One region of the Buttiauxella sp. AC142 genome, then DNA from elsewhere that is predicted to be linked to it. Evidence: predicted binding sites of a transcription regulator. Region 1 holds the regulator's gene; each other region holds the start of a gene.
What was found. The regulator CRP, encoded in region 1, controls carbon source genes, mostly activating them, when cyclic AMP is high. The targets are predictions, from matches to a motif close to ATGTGANNNNNNTCACAT.

Region 1 (5,872 bases):
ACGGCTTAATCGAAGCCGCCAGCAAGCAAGGCTGGCTGGGCGTAGTCATGCATTTCCGTGGATGTAGCGGCGTGCCAAATCGCATGAAGCGCATTTATCACTCGGGCGAAACTGAAGACGGAAGCTACTTCTTAAACTGGCTCAGTACCCGTTACGGCAAAGTGCCGACGGCGGCAGTGGGGTTTTCCCTCGGCGGGAACATGCTCGCTTGTTTATTGGCTAAACAAGGTGCTGACTGCACGCTACAGGCCGGTGTCATAGTTTCAGCCCCTCTGATGCTGGAACATTGCAGCGCACATATCGAAAAAGGATTCTCGCGCGTTTATCAGCACTATCTTTTGAATCTGCTGAAGAAAAATGCCGCGCGCAAGCTCAGAAGCTATCCGGGCACTCTACCTGTTGATCTGCGCCAGCTTAAAGGAATGCGCCGCCTGCGTGAGTTTGACAATTTGATCACTTCAAAAATTCACGGCTTTGCTGATGCTCTCGACTACTACCGTCAATGCAGCGCGATGCCGTTACTGCCACAAATCAAAACCCGGACGCTAATCATCCACGCCAAAGATGACCCGTTTATGGATCATCATGTGATCCCGGATAAAGCCATATTGCCTGCTAATATCGAATACCAACTTACGCGCTACGGTGGGCATGTTGGGTTTGTTGGTGGGACGTTACGCCGCCCTGAAATGTGGCTTGAGCAACGCATCCCGCAATGGCTGTCTCAATTTTTGGACCAGTAATATGATGATTCCCTGGCAAGACCTGCCTCCCGAAACGCTTGATAATCTGATTGAATCCTTTGTATTACGAGAAGGCACAGATTATGGTGAACAAGAGCGCTCACTTGAGCAAAAGGTGGCTGATGTTAAGCGCCAACTGCAAAGTGGTGAAGCGGTACTGGTATGGTCAGAACTTCATGAAACGGTGAATATCATGGCTCGCGGGCAATTTCGCGGCTAAGCCTGCCTATACTGCATAATACAACTGCCTTCACCCAACCAAACTTGCTACTACCCATGGAGTTGTTGCCTTATGTCAGCCAAACATCCGGTTATTGCCGTAACAGGTTCCAGCGGCGCGGGAACGACCACCACCAGCATCGCCTTCCGTAAAATCTTCCAGCAATTAAACCTACGTGCAGCTGAAGTTGAAGGCGACAGTTTCCATCGTTTCACCCGTCCTGAAATGGATATGGCGATTCGTAAAGCGCGTGACCTTGGCCGTCATATCAGCTACTTCGGGCCGGAAGCCAACGACTTTGGCTTGCTTGAACAAACGTTTATTGAATACGGCAAAACCGGGCAGGGTAAATCACGTAAATATCTTCATACCTATGATGAAGCCGTACCCTGGAATCAGATTCCCGGCACGTTTACTCCGTGGCAGCCGTTACCAGAACCGACTGATGTTTTGTTTTATGAAGGCTTGCATGGCGGAGTCGTTACCCCGCAGCACGACGTCGCCAATGCCGTCGATTTACTGGTTGGCGTAGTGCCGATTGTAAACCTGGAGTGGATTCAAAAACTGGTGCGCGACACCAGCGAGCGCGGTCATTCCCGTGAAGCGGTAATGGATTCCGTCGTGCGTTCGATGGACGATTACATCAACTACATCACGCCGCAGTTTTCCCGCACGCACATCAACTTCCAACGCGTACCGACGGTAGATACCTCTAACCCGTTTGCCGCACGCGGTATTCCGTCATTAGATGAAAGTTTTGTCGTGATTCATTTTCGCGGTCTGGATGATATCGACTTCCCGTATTTGCTCGCCATGCTGCAAGGCTCATTTATTTCCCACATCAATACATTAGTGGTGCCGGGCGGCAAGATGGGACTGGCAATGGAGTTGATCATGACGCCGTTGGTTAAGCGCCTGGCGGAAGGAAGAAATATCAATAATTAGGGCGGCTAAACACCGCCCTTTTCTTCACTCTAGCTTTCAATCACTTCGTAGCTATGGGTGATGTTTACGGCTTTTTCCAGCATCAACGCAACGGAACAGTACTTCTCAGCAGACAAGTCTACCGCACGCGAAACTGCATTATCTTTCAATTCTTTGCCTGTCACAATGAAATGCAGATTGATATGTGTGAACAGACGCGGGGCTTCTTCGCGGCGCTCAGAGGTCAGTTTCACTTCACAATCCGTCACGTTGTAGCGGCCTTTTTGCAAAATAGAAACTACGTCGATTGCGCTACAACCACCAGCGGACATCAGAACCATTTCCATCGGACTGGGTGCTTTATCGCCAGAATTACCGTCCATCAGAATCTGGTGTCCAGAAGCGGACTCCCCAAGGAAGGTTAACCCTTCAACCCACTTCACTCGTGCTTGCATGTTACTTCTCCCGTTGAAAAAATTGTCTTTCAGAGTACGCAGATTCAGCAAATCTGGCAATGGAAGGCGACCTGCGTCAAGCTGAAACGAGACAATAGGAGACACTTGTCAAAAGCTATGCTAAAACAATCCAGATGCTACATCGATACATTGACGTTATGCATGTATGCAGAGGACATCACTAATTACAGGCAGCAAGAATGACTTGCATGCCATCTCCCCAAGGTGGGGAATATTCTAATACTTGCAACGCCAGACAGGATGTTTAGCGTCCTGTCGTTGGTAGCCAGTTATAAAACAGAGGATAACCGCGCATGGTGCTTGGCAAACCGCAAACAGACCCGACTCTCGAATGGTTCTTGTCCCATTGCCACATTCATAAGTATCCATCGAAGAGCACACTGATTCACCAGGGTGAAAAGGCTGAGACGCTGTATTACATCGTCAAGGGTTCTGTGGCTGTTCTGATCAAAGATGAAGAGGGCAAGGAAATGATCCTCTCCTATCTGAATCAGGGCGATTTCATTGGCGAGTTAGGGCTGTTCGAAGAAGGTCAGGAACGTAGTGCTTGGGTTCGTGCTAAAAGTGCCTGCGAAGTGGCTGAAATTTCATATAAAAAATTCCGCCAGCTGATTCAGGTCAATCCAGATATCCTGATGCGCCTGTCTTCACAGATGGCTAGTCGTCTGCAAGTTACATCTGAGAAAGTGGGTAACCTGGCATTCCTGGATGTGACTGGTCGTATCGCGCAGACACTGCTGAACCTGGCTAAACAGCCTGATGCAATGACCCACCCGGACGGTATGCAGATAAAAATTACCCGTCAGGAAATCGGTCAGATCGTGGGTTGCTCTCGCGAAACCGTTGGTCGTATCTTGAAAATGCTGGAAGATCAAAATCTGATCTCTGCTCACGGTAAAACGATCGTCGTTTACGGCACTCGTTAATCTCCGTCTCAAAAATGGCGTGTTGCTTCATAACACGCCTTTTTTGTCTCTAAAAAACTAAATCCGAAACCCGATTAATTGAAGTTGCAGCAAGGCAGCAAGTGAGTTCATCCCGATGAGCTTACTCAAGTAAGTGATTCGGGTGAATGAACGCAGCTAACGCCGCTGCAGCTTTAAGTAAGAAGGGTTTATGTGGCGAAGACTGATCTACCATCCTGAAGTTAACTACGCACTGCGGCAAACGCTGGTGCTGTGCCTTCCGGTGGCAGTAGGTTTGCTCTTTGGCAATCTCCAGTCCGGCCTGCTTTTCTCTTTAGTCCCTGCCTGCTGCAACATTGCAGGACTTGATACTCCCCATAAACGCTTCTTCAAACGCCTGATCGTCGGCGGTAGCCTGTTTGCCGTCAGCAGTTTGATCATGCAGCTTTTATTGCTTTATACCTCAGTGCCGTTGCCGGTGATATTGGCCGTAATGGCGCTATTGCTGGGCGTCACAGCCGAAATCAGCTCCCTGCACGCTCGTCTGCTTCCCGCCTCACTCATTGCCGCGATCTTTACACTCAGCATGGCGGGGAATATGCCCATCTGGAAGCCAATGCTGCTGTATGTCAGCGGTACAATTTGGTACGGCGTGTTTAACTGGTTTTGGTTCTGGATGTGGCGCGAGCAGCCACTGCGCGAATCATTAAGCCTGCTCTATCGCCAACTGGCGGATTACTGCGAAGCCAAATATGGCATGCTAACGCAGCATACCGACCCTGAAAAAGCGCTGCCTCCGCTGCTGGCGCGTCAACAAAAAGCCGTTGATTTAATCACTATTTGCTACCAGCAATTACACATGCTGGCAGCGAATCAGCAAAACGGCTACAAGCGATTACTGCGCGCGTTTCAGGTCGCTCTGGATTTACAAGAACACATTTCCGTCAGCCTCCACCAACCTGCCGAAGTGCAAAAGCTGGTTGAGAAAAGTCACGCTGAAGCCGTGATTCGCTGGAACGCGCAGACCATTGCAGCGCGTTTACGCGTGCTGGCTGACGACATTCTTTATCATCGGTTCCCACAGCGTTTCACGATGGATAAACAGATTGATGCCCTTGAGAAAATCGCGCGTCAAAATCCGGATAACCCGGTTGGGCAATTTTGCCATTATCACTTCAGTCGGATTGGCCGTGTTTTACGCACCCAGCGCCCGTTGTATATCCGTGATTTGATGGAAGACCGGCAGCGTCGCTTGCCACTTTGGGCAGCACTGAAAAGCTATTTATCTTTGAAATCCGCCGCGCTGCGTAACGCCGCCAGATTAGGTGTAATGCTGACCATCGCCAGTATTTTGGGGGGGTTTTTACATCTGCCTAAACCTTACTGGATTTTGATGACGGTAATGTTTGTGACGCAAAACGGCTATGGCGCGACCCGGGTGAGAATTCTTCACCGGTCGGCAGGCACCATTGCAGGTTTAGCGATAGCGGGCATCGCGCTGCACTTCCACTTTCCGCAAGATATCGCGCTGGCCGCGATGTTGATCATTACGCTGGTCAGCTATTTGTTCATTCGTAAGAGTTACGGTTGGGCGACAATTGGCTTTACCGTCACGGCGGTTTACACCCTGCAACTCATCACCCTCAGCGCCGAGCAGTACATCGTTCCGCGCTTAATAGATACGCTGCTCGGCTGCCTGATTGCCTTTGGTGGCATGGTGTGGCTGTGGCCACAGTGGCAAAGTGGTTTACTGCGCCAGAACGCCCACGATGCTCTGGAGCGCGATCAGGATGCGATTCGCCTGATTCTGAGCAGCGACCCGGAACCCACCCCGCTGGCGTATTCGCGAATGAGGGTCAACCAGGCGCACAATGCCTTATTCAACTCGCTCAACCAGGCGATGCAGGAACCTGGATTTAACTCGCACTATCTTGCCGATATGAAACTATGGGTGACGCACAGCCAGTTTATCGTCGAACACATCAATGCGATGACCACACTTGCCCGCGAGCACAACATGTTGACGCCGGATCTCGCCCAGCGTTATTTGCAATCGTGTGAAATTGCGCTGCAACGATGCCAGCAGCGGCTTCAATATGATGGGCCTGGGGAAACCAATGATGCGAATATTCTCGACCCGCTGGAAGGGCTTCCGAGCGGGCCGCTAAGTACCATGGAACAACATTTACAGCGGGTGTTGGGCCACCTCAGCACCATGCATACCATTTCTTCGGTTGCATGGCGTCAGCGGCCACATCACGGTATCTGGCTGAGCCGCTTACGCCGCTCAAATTGACGGGCGATTAAGCGTTAACGACTTTTGCGACCGCTTTGGCAAAGCGCGTCATACCGTCTTCGATATCAGCATCCTCAACAATTAACGCCGGAGCAAAACGCATGACGTCTGGCCCCGCGTTCAAGACCATCACGCCCGCTTCTGCCGCTGCGTACAGGAACTCCCGGGCACGGCCTTTGTAGTGAGGTTTCAACTCAGCGCCAATCAATAAGCCCATGCCACGAATGTCGCTGAACACGTCGAATTGCTCGTCGATTTGCTGCAAATGCTTAACGAACTGCTGGCGTTTCGTCGCAACGCCTTTCAAA
Region 2 (5,872 bases), 280 kb from region 1:
ACGTCTATCAACAACATTACCAAAAGAAACATTTCAACTGTCACGGCGACGTGTCAGTAAGTAATAGCAACTACACGCTAAACGCGCGGTTGATGTTAAATTTTTCGAACAACATTGGTCAGGCTTTAGTGGAGGGTAAGCTGATAGATCGTGCGGGCATCAGCTATTTTGTTCATCGGGCCAGTTCTTTTTATGTCAAGCAGGATAGTGACGATATATACCTCACCGCCTTTTCAGTTACTGAGTTGCCTGGTAATACGGCTGACATATCTATGCTAAAGGGGCTGATCTTGCCAAATCTATTGACAAAAAATATCAGCGTTCACTTAAATCTCTTTTCCATAACGAGTAAAAATCACTTGTTTACTAATGATAAATATGTGTTGCTTTATTGTGAAAAATAGTAGGTTAGGTTAGCTATCATTATTTAAACGTCACCAGGAAGTGATGTGATGGATACCCTCCTCAAGTAACCAGCGCCATACTTTTACTGACTGCATTATTCCGGGAATAAAATTACATGAATATGAATGGAAACCTTTTCAGCTTCGCATTTCTGAAGCCGGCCCGCTTATTGCCGTTGTTTTTATCAGGGAAATTGATCTTACACAGTTCTCCAACGGCAGAGATTTATCAGCCTGGAGTGGCCTGGCAGTGATGCGCTGCGTGCAAAGACATGATGACAGCCTTGAATTGCGGCGCTTGTTGATTCGAGCTTACTAACAAGAAGAAGAGTAAATTGTCGAATGCAAAACTCTGGAAAACCATCCCCCCGTGCAAGCCTTACCATGAGGTAATGAATTAAAAGTGAATTAAAAAAGGCTGCGAAATTTAGATTTCGCAGCCTTTTTATTTATTTCGGACATTTTAATAAAGCTCGAATAATCAAAAACACTAACTCATTAATTTTCATACACCTGCGCTATAAAAACTTTCCAGATGAAACTTTAATTATATTTTAACTGATTTGGTTACATTCAGATGCAACTGCCACATCTATACTCTTCAGATTGTATTCATTTGAAATTTTATATTTGCAGAGTGCCTCATATGAAAAGTAAATCGTCGATAATCATGGGTGTTATGGCGGGCATTTTTATGTTCTCCACGCTTTCCATCAACAATGCTTACGCCACAGAACAAGGCCAGCAACGCCGCCAGGCAAGGGATGTTCGCCAGGATACCCGTCAGGACTCGCGTCATGACAAGCGTGAATGCGTGGTCAACGATAGCAAAAGCAACAGTGATTGCCGCCAGGATAAGCGCCAAAGCAAGCAAAATGGCCGTGAAGAAGCCCGAGATATTAAATACTAATAACTAAGCCATACCCTTGCCGGGTATGGCTTTTTTTATTTCCGGCTCGCCATGTCAGGAATAATCAAATCACCACGCAGTACGTTCGAACCCAAAGCACTTTGGGTTTTCTCGGTCAACCATGTCACGATTCTTGCCGCCATCGCATCCATTGAATATTCAATGGCGGGAATGGTTGGAATCCCCGGCAGATGCAGTGAACCCGCCAGGCTAAACACCATAATGTCTTTCGGAACAGATTTATTAAACGCCTGCAATTGCGGAATGATGTGCTGTGCTTCCTGCTCATCAGCAACTAATAACGCGTTGAAATTCAATGTTGTGCTGTTATTGAGCAGCACCTGGAGCGCGACAGATGAAGACGTTGAATCCATAAATATCAGGTTGCGGTTAAAGGGCAGGAAATTGTTTTCCAGCGCGCGCTTATAACCCAACAGAATTTGATCAACCGACCCGCAGGAATCAGGGTTGATGACCGCAATCTGCCTTCTTCCCTGCTTAATCAAATAATTACAGGCCGTTTCAGCAGCAAAAGCGTGATCAAAATTAATGCTGTTACTGGAATCAACATCCACGCAATCGACAAGAATGACATTCTCCTGGTCGATATTGAGCGGGAAACGTGCGCCGATAATCAGCACGTCATCACACAGCCCACAGGTCAGCTCATCAAGAGCATGTATGACCTCCGCTTTACTATTCGCAAAACGCAGCAGCAGGTGTTTTTGATGTTGGCTAAGATGTTTCTCCAGCGCGTAAAGATAACCCGTGGTCTGGTTGATATTTTCCTGCGCGCAAATCACGCCAATGCAGCCGGTAGACTGGCTGAGTAGTGATTGCGCAATCATATTTGGACGGTAACGCAGCTCCTCCGCCGCTTTCAGCACGGCCAGGCGACTTGCTTCCTTCACTCCGCGAGATCCACTCAACACCCGTGATACTGTGGCTTTAGAAACCCCAGCTAAACGCGATACATCATTGATTGTAGACATCATTTTCCTTTATCAGGCTGTGGTTCATGCCTGTTTGTCCTGAATACAACTTCGGCTCAGATGGTAGCCAATTTCAGTATAGTCGTTTCCATTTTTGATGGAAACCGATTTTCCACATGATGTCCAAACGATACATTCACCAAACAATTTTGTGATGACGATCCAATAAGTAATGCCGATAAAGACGGGATCTTGATGGGTGTCACAGATCTGTTTGCTATGGATGGAAAACGGTTTCCATAAAGTATCAAATCATTTCCGCAATACTTTATTTACATTTTGAGGATGAGTGTTAATGGTCAAGATTATGTTGTGTTGTTCCGCCGGAATGTCCACCAGCCTGCTGGTTAAAAAGATGCTGACAGTGGCTGAAGAACGAGGAATGCCTGTAGAAATAGAGGCTTACGGCGTGGCTGAGTTTGATGTGCAGTTCCCGCGTTATCAAGTGGTGCTGCTCGGGCCACAGGTAAAATATATGTTAAGTACGCTTTCAGAAAAAACCGCCTCTCACGGTATTCCGGTTCAGGCCATCGACATGATGGATTACGGCATGCAGCGTGGCGATAAAGTGCTGGATTATGCTCTGTCGCTTATCGAAGCGGCTCACTAAAAGGGTTATTCATATGAGTTCGCTATATCAATCCATGGTGACGGTGATTGAGCAATCCATCACTCCGTTGGCGGGTCGTCTGGGGCAACAAAAGTACGTGATCGCGATTCGTGATGGGTTCACCGCAGCCCTGCCGTTCATGATTATTGGCTCTTTTATGCTGGTGTTTATATTCCCGCCGTTCTCCGCTGATACCACTATCGGTTTTGCTCGTGCATGGCTGGATTTCTCTCAGACTTACCGTGAACAGCTGATGCTGCCGTTTAACCTGAGCATGGGCGTGATGACGTTTTTCATCTCAGTAGGCATTGGCGCAAGTCTCGGGCGACAGTTTAATCTCGACCCGGTGATGTCCGGCCTGCTGGCCTTTATGGCATTTTTGCTGGTTGCAGCACCGTATGCCGACGGCAAAATTTCGACTCAATATCTTTCAGGCCAGGGCATTTTCACCGCGCTGATTACGTCGATTTACTCCACGCGTATTTATGCCTGGCTTAAAGAAAACAAAATCACCATTCGCCTGCCAAAAGAAGTGCCAACTGGCGTTGCACGTTCGTTTGAAATTTTGATTCCGGTGGTCGTCATTATCGGCACGCTGCATCCGCTGAACTTATTCATCGAAGCGCAAACCGGCATGATTATGCCGCAAGCGATTATGCACCTGCTGGCACCGCTGGTTTCCGCATCCGATTCCTTACCCGCCATTTTATTGTCCGTGTTGCTGTGCCAGATTTTTTGGTTCTCTGGTATCCACGGCTCGCTGATTGTCACCGGCATCATGAACCCGTTCTGGATGACAAACCTGGCAGCAAACCAGGCAGCGCTGGCTGCGGGAACCGCATTGCCACATATTTATCTGCAAGGTTTCTGGGATCACTATCTGCTCATTGGCGGCGTCGGTTCCACATTGCCACTCGCCTTCTTATTGCTGCGCAGCAAAGTGACGCACCTGCGTACCATCGGGAAAATGGGCATCGTTCCAAGCTTCTTTAATATCAACGAACCGATTCTTTTCGGTGCGCCAATTATCATGAACCCATTGCTGTTTATTCCGTTTATTTGCGTCCCAATGGTCAACGCCGTGTTGGCTTACACCGCAACTAAACTGGGCTGGCTGGCACAAGTCGTCTCCCTGACTCCATGGACAACTCCGGCACCGATTGGCGCATCGTGGGCGACAAACTGGGCCTTTAGTCCGGTCGTGATGTGTGTGATTTGCATGGTCGTTTCTACCATAATTTATCTGCCATTCCTGCGCGCTTACGAGCGTTCATTGCAGAAAACTGCAGCAGAAAATGAAGCACGTTCACCTCTGACAGAAACGGCTATCAGCAATTAATAACCGCCGTCTAAACACTCTGGAATTAATGATGATTGAATTAGAAGAAGCCGTAATGGAAATAATTATGAATGCCGGGCAGTCGCGCAGTTTGTGTTTTGAAGCGCTGCATTCTGCACGACAAGGAAATATCGAAGAAGCCAAACTGTTATTACTGGAAGCCGATGGTTACGCGCGCGAAGCTCATAAAATGCAAACCAAATTGATTGAGCAAGATGCAGGCGAAGCCAAACAGCCTATGACGCTAATTATGGTGCATGCTCAGGATCACCTGATGACATCAATGTTAGCGCGCGAGCTTTCAAACGAAATCATTCATTTATATCAGCGCTAAGTATTACGTAAAAAACAATAATATTACCTCTGGCAGGGAGAGATCATTACGTAAATAATTTTAATTAAGTCCAATCCGATGAAAGTATAAATAAAGATAAATATGTTTGGTTAATAGAGTTTTCTCTATTAACCCTGAACAGGATATTTATTGTCTGAAAAAATAAATTACTAAATTGAGATTATAATGAAATTAATTAAACAGCTTCCATTAACAATGGCGGTTATCGCCGCGCTTTGCCCAATTTCTGTACTCGCACAAGAACCAATGACTCAAGAACAAATTGATCAAATCGTGGCGAAAGCGGTGGATAAAGCCCTGGCCGACCGCGATGCGAAAATAGAAGCCGCACGACTTAATAGAACCGATACCCTGGTTACGCCTCAGGTTCCCACCACGCCAGATATGTCTGTTCCGTTGGGGCTTAAATTCACCGGTTATGCCCGCTACGGGGCGCATTTCCAGGCGGGAGATCAAAAATACATTGGCGTTGATGGTTCCTACAACGGCTCCTCCGCAATTGGTCGTTTAGGTAACGAAGGCAACGGCGGCGAATTTCAGCTCACCAAAATCATTAAAGCCGATAACGGGGCCATCTGGGATATTGGCGTGATGATTGACCACTGGGGCGATGAAGTTAACCTGAAAAAAGCCTATGCGGGTGTCACTAATCTTTTTGAAGCACAGCCAAATGCCTATTTCTGGGCGGGTCGTGACTTCCATCAGCGCCCACAACAAGGCATCAACGACTACTTCTGGATGAACCACGATGGTCAAGGTGCAGGCGTGAAAAGCCTCGATCTCGGCTTTGCACAACTGGATATCGCGGCGGTTGCCGCCGTCGATCAGTGTGACCCTGAAATGATTGAAGACGGTGATAACCCGTCGCGCATCTCGTGTACTGGCGGCTCCGGCACCGGTGATAAAGGCAACTACGCGGCGACATCAAAACTGCACGGCATCAAATTTGGCCCAATTGATTTCGAGCTGTACGCCAACTATGGTTTTGATTCCAAAGCCATCGACAGCGACGAACGCTCCAAAGCCTGGCAGGCCGCCGTGGTGTTAAGCCACACCGGCGACAATGGGGTGAACAAAATTATCACCCGTTATTCTGACCATTCAGACAACAGCGTTTATAACAAAACCAATGGCCTGCACACCGTTTATGCCAGCTTCGAGGGGAACTATAAGTTCACTCAACAAGCGCAGATTGAATATCTGCTCGCCTTCCACGATTACGACAATGATGATCTGACCCAGGATAACCGCCGCAACTATGG
Region 3 (5,872 bases), 1.4 Mb from region 1:
AATGCCTTATTAATTAGTCATTGCGCATTTGCACTTGTAATAATTTCAACTTTTCTCAGCGAATGTAAAATGGCACTCTATATTCAGAAAGCTTTATTATGCAGCAGATAAATTTCAATTGTTAACATCAATGACATTAATTTGTGAACATGTAAAAACCCCGTCACCATTGATGCCTGTTTAAGAAAAAAATGAAAAAACATCAAATATTATTTATTCCAGCATTACTGCTGAGTGGCATATTCAATAGTTACGCCGTTAAAGCGGAAAATAATATCACCCAGAATTACGTCTCAAGTTGGAAGGCGGTATCGAAGGGTGAATCTGTGACGTCTTTGCAAAGCTCGAATCTCGGTTCCGAGGTGGTTAAAAGTTGCAATACCGTTGCACCAAAGCAGTTTCGGGGCGAAATCCTCCGTCATTGGTCACATATGACCGGGACGAAAGTCACCGAAACAGCCTTTCTGTCTGAGGATTTGCAACTATTTGACCGACTGGCTGCCATCTCCTGCCTCGAAGGCGCTGACTATGAGCGCAAAGGTAATAGCGACCAGTTAGTTAAGGCACTGAGTGCACAATTATTGGACATGGACGCGAAAGACGATAGTGACGCTTATGCGCAAATCAAAACGATGGAATTCCAGACCGGAATTATGACTGCGCGTTATGGTATCAGCATTGAGAAAAATAGTTTAAAGCGTGGAAATTGAGATTAATGGGTCGAGTTGGCGTTAGCCCTACACGCCCCATTAATTAATCACAAAACTGGTTAACGCTTTTTAGCGGCAAGTTTAATTGTGGGCTCCAGTAATTTGGCAACGGCCGCAAATGCAGGCACCACCACTGAATTACCAAACTGCCGATAAGCCTGCGTATCGGATACCGGTATACGGAAGGCATTCCCCTGCACCGCTTCAAAACCCATTAAGCGCGCGCATTCACGCGGCGTTAAACGGCGCGGACGACGCAATTGGTTATCGGCATTATCAAAATCTTCTTCCCCGAGTGATTTATCCCAGCCACGGTCGATGAGAATTTCAGCGCCGTCTTTATAATATCGGGCGGACAAAGTGCGCGCGACACTCGCCGGATTAGTCGGGTCTACCAGACCGTAGCCAAAACCATTACCCTTCGCCTGGTGTTTTTTGGCGTAATAATAAAGATACTTCCACAGAGTCGGGGTCAGAATGTATTTTGCGTCAACGGTCGGGTCCAGTAATTCACCAAACGTCGGGCGGCGTTGCGGATACAATTCATTGATCTTCGTGAGTGTGAATTCTTTATGCAGATTGAGATCGCGACGGAAGCCCACCAGCACAATGCGCTCACGATGCTGCGGCAGGAAATTTTTACCGTCGATTATCTTTGGATCACCCGCGCCCATTATCGCGGAATCGGAGACCTCATAACCGAGGCTGTCGAGCGTTTCCATAATGATGCGGAAGGTATTGCCTTTGTCGTGGCTTTTTAAATTTTTAACGTTCTCCAGGACAAAAATAGCCGGGCGTTTTGCATCAATAATGCGAGCGACATCGAAAAACAAAGTACCTTGCGTTTCACAGGCAAAACCATGTGCGCGGCCTAAAGCATTTTTCTTAGACACCCCGGCCAGTGAAAATGGCTGGCATGGGAATCCTGCCAGCAGGACATCGTGGTCCGGCATGGTTGACTGAATATGCGCGGCGGCTTGTTCATCGCTGACATCGTCACGATTGCTAAGTGTGACATCGCGGATATCCTGGTTAAATTGATGGCTTTCCGGGTTGCAATACCAGTTAGCTTTATAGGTACGCACCGCATGTTTGTTCCATTCGCTGGTAAACACGCATTGCCCGCCAATCGCTTCAAAACCGCTGCGAATCCCGCCAATTCCGGCAAACAAATCCACGAATTTAAACGCATATTTCCCGTGATGAGCGGGCGGCGGCGGCAACATATTTTGCAGCATTTGATTTTCAGCGGCGGTCAGCACACGCGGCGATGATTTTCGGTTAACCCAGCGATTGAGCGATTCACGAGTCCAGTCACCGCTGACCTGTCGCAAATGATGCGCCACGGTTTTCTGGTCATAAATTTCAAGAATGCGGGACACTAACGCGGAGTCTTCTTCCAGTTGCTGTTGTTGCTGGCGCAGAGATTGTTGTGAGAGTTGTTCGGCAATCGCGTCGAAGTCGTTCATCATGAACCATGTTCGGGAAAAGAGAGTGTCACTCTATCACTGATTTGACCCAGAGAGAATGAGAGCGGCCCGCCAGTATCGCGGGCATCCCTTTTGTTTTAATTCGACGCTTTTATGAGGAATGTTTTTGGGATGAAAATTGCTGCATGACTTCTTGCTCTATACCGCAGTAATCACCTTTCAGTTCGGCACACAACTTAGCCATGTAACTCACTAAAAAATCGGCGTTATAACGGGCAAGCTCTCGCCCAGCTTCGGTTTGCATAGTCTCTGGTAATTTCAGGAGCTTTTTCTGGAAATGATCCAGGGCGTATGTGGCATCATCAAGCTCACGCCGATTAGCCAGCGGGTCTTCGCTATCAAACAGAGGCCGCCCGAGTGCGCCAGAGGTGTAGAAAACGCGTGCCAGGCCAATCGCCCCTAATGACTCAAGTCGGTCTGCATCCTGCACGATTTTTGCTTCAAGTGTTTGAGGGGCAATTCCGGCGCTGAAACTATGTGCACGCACAGCGTGGGCTACCGCATCATATAAATGGTGTGGGAAATCGGGAAATGTGGTGTCCAGAATGCGTAGTGTCTCTTGCGCAGCCTGGGTAGAAGCAAGATGTCGTTCCGGATGATTCTTTGGCAAATTGACGATGTCATGGAAATAGCAGGCGGTTAGTACAACTAATCGATCCGCTTCTGTCGTAGCCATGATCTGTTGTGACGTTTTCCATACGCGGCGAAAATGAGCCACGTCATGGGCTTTATCGTCCTGCAACCAGTTGTGTTGCAAATACTCTTCAAAACGCGCTTGCCAGTGGGCTATCGGCATACGTACTCCTTACTTCGCAGCTGGACCCGGTACTTAATATGAGTACAGGATCACAAAATTAGCAAGTTCCACGCCGACAACAATCCACTTTGGCACGATTTATTTACCGGGCGCGCGTATACCAGGCAAGCCAGCCTAATAGCGCCGCCACCGAACCAAGAACCAAAAGTCCCATCAAAGCACCGAGTAGTTTTCCGCCGAGCGAGCCCATATCGCCGTCGGTGACATCACTGACTATCCAAAAATATCGTAACACTGACCAAACCGTATACAGGCAGAACCCATAGAACAACCACAGCGCCAATTTACCACCCGGTGTACGGGTTGGTTTCGCATCCATAACGTCTGACATAACTCTCCCAATTGTTGAGCTTTTATTCTTCGATGGGGTCCCATCTTCCTGATGTGATTTTTATCACATTTTTGCCGTTTCTTGACAGTCCCGGGCCCTCTTTTTTATTAGGAATTATCTCAAAACATGTAACATATAATGTTGATTATCATGAAGTTAACAATAAAACCACATCTAGTTATTATTCAGGCGCCAATTTAATTAATATTTAATAGATAATAAATAAACCATAAAGCATCACTTAAATATTAAAATGAAAAACAAATCCCTGATAAAAAATAAATCACCTACGCAACGATGTAACTTTTAAAATAAATAATATTTTTATATTCATACCACCGAACCCATGCATAAAAAATATCAGACGCATCTTAAAATAATATTTAATTGGTATATTTCAATAACATAAACAAAACCAACTAGGAAACATTTTGTCTTATTTCAAATAACACAGTTACATGTTTAATTTTAAATAAATGGAACTATCTGTAATAAGATTATTGCGGTTATTGAGGGCGTTAAATAACTCATCATTCATAATAATTATGATTTAAAGGAATAGATAAATGAAAAGAACAGCACTGGCATTAGTGATCCCCGCTTTATTGGCAATGGGCGCTGCAAACGCTGCAGAAATGTATAATAAAAATGGTAATAAAGTAGATTTTTACGGCAAGGTTGATGCTCGTCATACTTTCTCTGACAATGCAGGAGATGACGGCGACGGCACCTATACCCAAATCGGCTTTAAAGGTGAAACACAGATTACGTCCGAACTGACAGGTTATGGTCAGTGGGAATACAAAATGTATGCTAACAACACCGAAGGTGGCGACAATAGTAATAGCGCTTTCACCCGTTTGGCGTTTGCTGGTTTGAAATATGGCGATTACGGCTCGTTTGATTATGGCCGCAACTATGGCGTGGTATACGACATTGAAGCCTGGACAGATATGCTGCCAGTATTCGGTGGCGACTCATACACGTGGACTGACAACTTTATGACCGGCCGTGCAAACGGCGTTGCCACTTACCGTAACAGCGACTTCTTCGGCCAGGTTGATGGCTTGAGTTTTGCTGTGCAGTATCAGGGCAATAACGAAAGTACTAATGAAAGCGAAGACCAGGAAGGCACCAACAACGGCCGCAATGTTCGCTTCCAGAATGGCGATGGTTGGGGTCTTTCAACAGTTTATGATTTCGGCATGGGCTTCAGTGCAGGCGCTGCATATGCTTCGTCAGACCGTACCAATGAGCAAACTCGTAGCGCTGGCGCGCTGATGGCGGGTGGTGATACTGCTGATGTATGGACTGTAGGTTTGAAGTATGACGCCAACGATATTTATCTGGCTGCTATGTATGCTGAAACTCGCAACATGACACCATTTGGCGATTACGGTATTGCTAACAAAACCCAGAACTTTGAAGTGACTGCGCAATACCAGTTCGACTTCGGCCTGCGTCCAGAAATCTCTTACCTGCAATCTAAAGGTAAGGACTTGATGGGTGATGTTTCTAATAACAGCGACTGGAATGACGAAGACCTGGTTAAATACGTTTCTGTTGGCTCTTACTTCTACTTCAACAAAAACTTCTCTACCTACGTTGATTACAAAATCAACCTGCTGGATAACGATGACTCCTTCTACACAGCTAACGGTATCTCTACCGATGACGTGGTTGGCGTAGGCATGGTTTACCAGTTCTAATCTCGATCAATACGGTTGCTTGTTAATTCCTAAGCCTGCGTAAGCAGGCTTTTTTGCTTTCAGCCCACCACATAAACACCGATTTATCTCATAACAAAAACATATATTCCCCCTCAAACTATTCTCAAATGAAATAATTTACCTCTCTCGCATCAACCTGTGACTCGCGTCGTTGAACGAAAAACCAGTAAGTGGTTGAATAATGTCACAGAGAAAGCGCGATAATCCGCTTCTCAGGCGGTCCTGTTCTGGTCGCTGCCATGTGCCACATTAGTGCGGCACTTTCACAGTCACGGTATAGTAGTTTTCCGTTCAAGAGATGACTTTGCGAGCGAGTAACATGATTAAGTGGCCCTGGAAATCAAGTGATTCATCCGCTGTCACGGCATTGCCGTGGGAGCAGGCATTAGCTATTCCAGTTCTGGCAACGCTCACCCATGCCGAGCAAGAAAAGCTGGTTCGTCTGGCCGATCGTTTTTTGCAGCAAAAACGCCTGGTGCCTTTGCAGGGTTTTGAGCTTGATGAACTGAAAAGCGCGCGTATCGCACTTCTGTTCTGTCTGCCCATACTTGAACTGGGTATTGAGTGGTTGGACGGTTTTCACGAAATCCTCATCTACCCTGCCCCATTTGTTGTCGACGATGAATGGGAAGATGACATTGGCCTGGTGCATAACCAGCGCGTTGTGCAATCCGGGCAAAGCTGGCAGCAAGGCCCGATTGTCCTGAACTGGCTGGATGTTCAGGACTCTTTTGACGCCTCTGGTTTTAACCTGGTGTTCCATGAAGTGGCTCATAAACTGGATATGCGCAATG
Region 4 (5,872 bases), 1.1 Mb from region 1:
AACGACGTACTACTGACATGGCAAAATCCGCGTAAGAATCCAGGTCGCGCGCCACGACCTGCAATAAGAAATCGGCATCGCCACCGATGCTGTAGCACGCAACCACATCCTCAAGTGCGGCGACTTCTTCTTCAAACTTCTTCGCTTCTGATTCACTGTGGCTGTCTATGGTCACACGAACGAACACCATGACTGCCAGGCCGATTTTGCGACGGTTAATTACTGCGCGGTAACCCTGAATCACTTCGTCTTCTTCAAGCTTGCGTATTTTTCGCCAGCAAGGTGAAGCGGATAACCCAATGGAATCGGCCACAGACTGGTTCGTCATACGCGCATCGCTTTGTAACAGAGCCAGAATCTTTACATCTGTAGTGCTTAAGGCCATTAGGTCAGATCCTTTTAATTTTAGGTATTAATTGGGTCAATCCTGCCTTATTACGTGCATTTTTCAAGCTATTTAGACAGCAATTTCCCGCGAGCTTCCTGCATTATATTGACCACAAAGAGCGACTCCATGAGCCATTCCAGATTCCCCTGCGAGGATAAAATATGAAGTTCGACGCCAGCCAACATCGAAGCACAATTATTATTGATAAAGACCTAAGCCCTGGGCTCGCCATCAACGCCGCCAGCGTTATTGGTATGAGTTTCGGCCATACGGTGGAAAATCTGGTGGGTCCTGATATGCAAAGTGCAGATGCCGTCAATTATCCTGGCGTTATTTATGCCCCTTTGCCGATTCTGCTGGCACCCGGAGCTTATATACAGGAGTTGCTCAACATTGCTGAAGCTGACGAAGAGATTTATACGATACCCTTCAGCGCTCTGGCGCAGTCATGTAAGACATATGATGAATATGGGGAACGTATTGCTGCTGTGTCGAGCAATAACATTGAACTGGTCGCAATCGGGTTAATTGGGCCGAAGAAAAAAATCACCAGGCTCACGGGTAACCTGGGTCTGTATAAATAGGTCGATATTGCAGCCATAAAAAAACGCGCCAGAAGGCGCGTTTTTTATCAGGCTTTACAACTTACTTCAGCAGATCCGGGAACATCGTCTGTTTCAGAGCCAGTTCCACACCACGCACTTCAGCCAGACCTTTCAGGCGGCCAATCGCTGAGTAACCAGGGTTGGTTTTCTTGTGCAGATCGTCAAGCATCTGATGGCCGTGATCCGGACGCATTGGGATCGGACGCACGTCACCGGCGTTTTTACGACGCTGTTCTTCAGTCAAAATCGCTTTCACTACCGCAACCATGTTCACATCACCTTGCAGGTGTGCGCCTTCATGGAAGGTTTTCGGGTTATCTTCACGGCACGTTGCGCGCAGGTGAGTAAAGTGAATGCGATCGCCGAAGGTTTCAATCATCCGCACCAGATCGTTATCAGCGCGAACACCGTAAGAACCCGTACACATGGTGAAGCCGTTATAAATGCTGTCGACGGTTTCTTTCAGCCACTGCATATCTTCAATGGTTGAAACGATACGCGGCAGACCCAGAATCGGACGCGGTGGATCATCCGGGTGAACCGCCAGACGCACGCCAACTTCTTCTGCTACGGCAACAATCGCTCGCAGGAAGTACGCCATGTTTTCGCGCAGTTGATCTTTGCTGATGCCGTCGTATTCCGACAGGCGTGCACGGAATTGGTCAAGGGTGTAACCCTCTTCCGCACCAGGTAACCCGGCAATGATATTGCGGGTCAATTTTTCTTTTTCGGCATCGGACATATTGTTGAAGTAGTCCAACGCCTGACGCTGCTCTTCTTCGCTGTAATCCGCTTCAGCACCTTTGCGCTTGAGGATGTGCAGCTCAAACGCCGCAAAAGCAATCTGGTCAAAACGCAGGGCTTTTGAACCGTCTGGCAATTGGTATTCCAGGTCGGTACGCGTCCAGTCCAGAATCGGCATGAAGTTGTAGCATACGGTGTCGATGCCGCATTCAGCCAGGTTACGAATGCTCTGCTGGTAGTTGGCGATATGCTTATCGTAGTCACCGGAATGCGTTTTGATTTCTTCATGCACCGGAATACTTTCTACCACGGACCAGGTTAGCCCTTTCGCTGCCAGCACAGCCTGACGCTCTTTGATGTCGGCAACCGGCCAGACTTCACCATTTGGGATGTGATGCAGAGCAGTAACGACACCGGTCGCGCCCGCTTGACGCACATCATCCAGAGATACCGGGTCTTTTGGGCCGTACCAACGCCATGTTTGTTCCATCGACAGTTCCTCAGTTAAGTTGTCATACCAATTCTTGAATGCTGTATTGCCGACTACCATACCGGATTCTTCTATCCGGTCAAATTTTGCGGTGATATTGGTTGATCCAGCTCACATTAAAGGGATAAAGGCAGCACACCAATTTAATTTGTTGTCATATAACTTTAGACTGAGCCATGTTACTAATTGGTTAATCAGGATTTGCATTTTATGAACACAATTGCTTCAGTCACGTTACCTGCCGACATTCAACAGCCTGGTTATGACCGCCAGGCTTTAAAAACCCGTATTGTCCATTTTGGTTTTGGTGCGTTTCACCGCGCACACCAGGCGCTGTTGACTGACCGGGTGCTCAATAAGTTAGGCGGTGACTGGGGCATTTGCGAAATAAGCCTGTTTAGCGGCGATAAGTTAATGAGTGCACTGCGCGCGCAAGATCATTTATATACCGTGCTGGAAAAGGGTCGCGACGGCAATCAGGCGATTATTGTCGGTGCGGTTAACGAGTGCCTAAATGCAAAACTTGATGGGCTGGATGCGATTATTGAGAAGTTCTGCGAACCCCAGGTCGCGATTGTGTCTCTTACCGTGACAGAAAAGGGATATTGCATCGACCCGGCAACCGGCAAGCTTGATAGCAATAACGAACGCATTATTCACGATTTACAAAATCCCACCGAGCCCCATTCCGCACCGGGTATTCTGGTTGAAGCCCTGAATCGCCGTCGTGAACGCGGCCTGCGTCCGTTTACCGTGCTGTCCTGTGACAACATTCCCGATAACGGCCATGTGGTGCGTAACGCAGTCATTGGTATGGCGGAAACTCGCAGCCAGGAATTAGCCGACTGGGTCCGCGAACATGTGACCTTCCCAAGTACCATGGTCGACAGAATCGTGCCTGCGGCAACGCCCGAGTCGCTACAAGAAATTACAGATGTGTTAGGCGTTGAAGACCCATGTGCAATTTCTGGCGAGCCGTTTATCCAATGGGTGATTGAAGATAATTTTGTGGCAGGCCGCCCGGCGTGGGAAGAAGTCGGCGTAGAAATGGTCGATGACGTGATGCCGTGGGAGCAAATGAAACTTCGTATGCTCAACGGCAGCCACTCCTTCCTGGCTTATCTTGGCTACCTCGCGGGATACCAGCATATTAATGACTGTATGGCCGACCAGAATTTCCGCCAGGCTGCACACCGCTTAATGATGCAAGAACAAGCACCGACTTTACGTGTCACCGGCGTGAGTTTGCCGCAGTATGCGCATAACTTGCTTGAGCGCTTTGATAACCCGGCGCTGAAACACCGCACCTGGCAAATCGCGATGGACGGCAGCCAGAAGCTGCCCCAACGCATGCTGGAGAGTGTCCGCTGGCATCTGCAACAGGGCGACGAGTGGCCATGCCTGGCGCTGGGAATTGCCGGATGGATGCGCTATGTCAGCGGCAGCGATGATGCCGGGAACGAGATTGATATTCGCGACCCGCTGGCGGTGAAAATCAAATCGCTGGTCGAAAACAGCACCGATGATGAACGCGTCAACGCCCTACTCGGCCTGCACGAAATCTTTGGCAGTGACTTGCCATTGAATGAGGAATTTGTAACACACGTCACTTCCGCATGGAATGAATTATCAGCCAACGGCGCGCGCGCAGCTGTAGCAAAACTAGTCGATTAATATCATCAAAATGTCTTCATAAGGACATGAAGACCGTTCACGCTTCAATTTTTGGTCAATGTCGTTCAGGATAGGGAAACTTAAAGATTCAGTTAACCTGTCCGGAGCGCCTGTGACTAAAACCAACTTAATTACCGGGTTCCTCGGTAGCGGAAAAACCACCACGATTTTGCATTTGCTGGCCAATAAACCAGAACATGAAAAATGGGCGGTGCTGGTCAACGAATTTGGGGAAGTCGGTATCGACGGCGCGTTGTTAGCCGACAGCGGCGCATTATTAAAAGAAATCCCCGGCGGTTGCATGTGTTGTGTGAACGGGCTGCCGATGCAGGTCGGTCTGAATACGTTGCTGCGCCAGGGCAAACCTGACCGCCTTCTTATCGAACCCACCGGCCTCGGTCATCCGAAACAAATTCTCGATATGCTCACCGCCGAAGTTTACCAACCGTGGATTGAGCTCCACGCGACACTGTGTTTGCTGGACCCACGCCAGTTGCTGGACGAACGCGCAGTAAATAATGACAACTTCCGCGACCAGCTCGCCGCCGCCGATATCATCATTGCTAATAAAGAAGACCACGCAAGCGAAGTGAGCCGGAGCGCCCTGAGCGAATGGCTACAACGTGAAGGCGGTGAACGTGAAGTTATCCATGCGCAGAACGGCAACATTGATATCAGCCTGCTCGACAAACCGCGGCTGAACCTGCGGGAACTGCCATCCAGCCCGGAACATAGCCATAGCCATGCTGCGGCGCGTGGGCTTGCCGCCCTCAGTTTACCTGAGCATCAACGCTGGAGACGCAGCATTAATAGCGGCCAGGGCTATACAGGCTGCGGCTGGATTTTTGATGCAGACACACTTTTTGACACAGTGGGTATTCTGGAATGGGCTAGACTTGCTCCCGTTGAACGCGTGAAAGGAGTCCTGCGCATCACTGAAGGCTTAGTGCGCATTAATCGCCAGGGACAGGATTTTCATATCGAGACGCAGAACGTTGCTCCGCCAGATAGCCGTATAGAGTTGATTCATAGCGGTGAAGTGGACTGGAACGCGTTACAAAACTCGTTGTTGAAGCTACGTTTAAGTTTGTAAGTCTACCCTTTCACCTTTGTTAATGATTTTGTGGTTTTGCATGAATAATATTCGACTCCCCTCGATTCTGGTGCTAAACGCCCTGGGTTTAGCATTATTTTTTAGTTGGTATCTGCCCGCGGGCCATGGTTCATGGTTCGTACTTGATTCCACAATCTTCCATTTCTTCAACCAGGCACTGGTTAAAAGCCGCGCCTTTCTGGAACTGGTGGCAATAACCAATAACCGGGTGTTCGATGGTATTTCACTCTTAGCCATGGGTTCATTGTTTTTCTGGTACTGGCGCAAAGAGTCCGCAATCGGTCGTCGTCGCATGGTTATCATGGGAATTGTGATGCTATTTTGCGCAATTATCATTAATCAGCTCGGCCATTTAATTCCGGAATCTCACGTCAGCCCGACGCTTTATTTCACCGATATTTATCGCGTCAGCGAATTGCTGCATTTCCCCACTAAGGATGCTTCATCAGACAGTTTCCCTGGCGATCATGGATTAATGCTTCTGATTTTCACTGGTTTCATGCTGCGATATTTCGGCAAAAAAGCGTTTGCTATTGCGGTGATAATTTTCCTGATCTTCATGTTGCCGCGCGTGATGATTGGTGCGCATTGGTTCACCGATATCTTCGTTGGCTCGTTATCTGTGGCGCTTGTCTGTTTACCCTGGGCATTATTAACCCCACTAAGCGACTGGTTAATTAGCCTGCTGGATCGTTATTTGCCGGGCAGAAAGAAATAAGCAAGCAACATCATATAAACATCATTTCCCGTTAAACATCAGGGTTCGGAAACGTTCACTGATGTTTTTTTATCCAACACTGCAATAGGCTAATATTTAACCTTTCACCTTCTCCAGGCAAATGAATCACCTGCATATA

Region 2: a site for CRP is predicted at 2,456-2,473, ahead of AC0IWZ_RS20640 (PTS sugar transporter subunit IIB). Genes of this name have one in related genera too.
Region 3: a site for CRP is predicted at 3,400-3,417, ahead of drpB (cell division protein DrpB). Genes of this name have one in related genera too.
Region 4: a site for CRP is predicted at 2,327-2,344, ahead of uxuA (mannonate dehydratase). Genes of this name have one in related genera too.

The regions. Positions count from the first base shown of each region.
Region 1 covers NZ_CEEDCH010000001.1:4,140,106-4,145,977, forward strand. The annotation lists gene AC0IWZ_RS19345 (hydrolase) at 1-743, shown strand, start outside; gene AC0IWZ_RS19350 (YheU family protein) at 745-963, shown strand; gene AC0IWZ_RS19355 (phosphoribulokinase) at 1,036-1,908, shown strand; gene AC0IWZ_RS19360 (OsmC family protein) at 1,938-2,342, opposite strand; gene crp (cAMP-activated global transcriptional regulator CRP) at 2,657-3,289, shown strand; gene AC0IWZ_RS19370 (YccS/YhfK family putative transporter) at 3,480-5,564, shown strand; gene argD (bifunctional acetylornithine/succinyldiaminopimelate transaminase) at 5,572-5,872, opposite strand, start outside.
Region 2 covers NZ_CEEDCH010000001.1:4,418,406-4,424,277, forward strand. The annotation lists gene AC0IWZ_RS20625 (hypothetical protein) at 1-404, shown strand, start outside; gene AC0IWZ_RS20630 (hypothetical protein) at 1,051-1,314, shown strand; gene AC0IWZ_RS20635 (LacI family DNA-binding transcriptional regulator) at 1,350-2,306, opposite strand; gene AC0IWZ_RS20640 (PTS sugar transporter subunit IIB) at 2,602-2,916, shown strand; gene AC0IWZ_RS20645 (PTS sugar transporter subunit IIC) at 2,930-4,255, shown strand; gene AC0IWZ_RS20650 (PTS lactose/cellobiose transporter subunit IIA) at 4,287-4,589, shown strand; gene AC0IWZ_RS20655 (carbohydrate porin) at 4,776-5,872, shown strand, end outside.
Region 3 covers NZ_CEEDCH010000001.1:2,711,455-2,717,326, forward strand. The annotation lists gene AC0IWZ_RS12635 (hypothetical protein) at 192-710, shown strand; gene AC0IWZ_RS12640 (DNA cytosine methyltransferase) at 770-2,179, opposite strand; gene AC0IWZ_RS12645 (phosphohydrolase) at 2,292-2,996, opposite strand; gene drpB (cell division protein DrpB) at 3,100-3,336, opposite strand; gene ompC (porin OmpC) at 3,915-5,057, shown strand; gene mtfA (DgsA anti-repressor MtfA) at 5,398-5,872, shown strand, end outside.
Region 4 covers NZ_CEEDCH010000001.1:3,046,959-3,052,830, forward strand. The annotation lists gene AC0IWZ_RS14180 (Lrp/AsnC family transcriptional regulator) at 1-385, opposite strand, end outside; gene AC0IWZ_RS14185 (DUF2000 domain-containing protein) at 550-972, shown strand; gene uxuA (mannonate dehydratase) at 1,034-2,227, opposite strand; gene AC0IWZ_RS14195 (mannitol dehydrogenase family protein) at 2,438-3,901, shown strand; gene AC0IWZ_RS14200 (CobW family GTP-binding protein) at 4,014-4,994, shown strand; gene AC0IWZ_RS14205 (phosphatase PAP2 family protein) at 5,035-5,733, shown strand.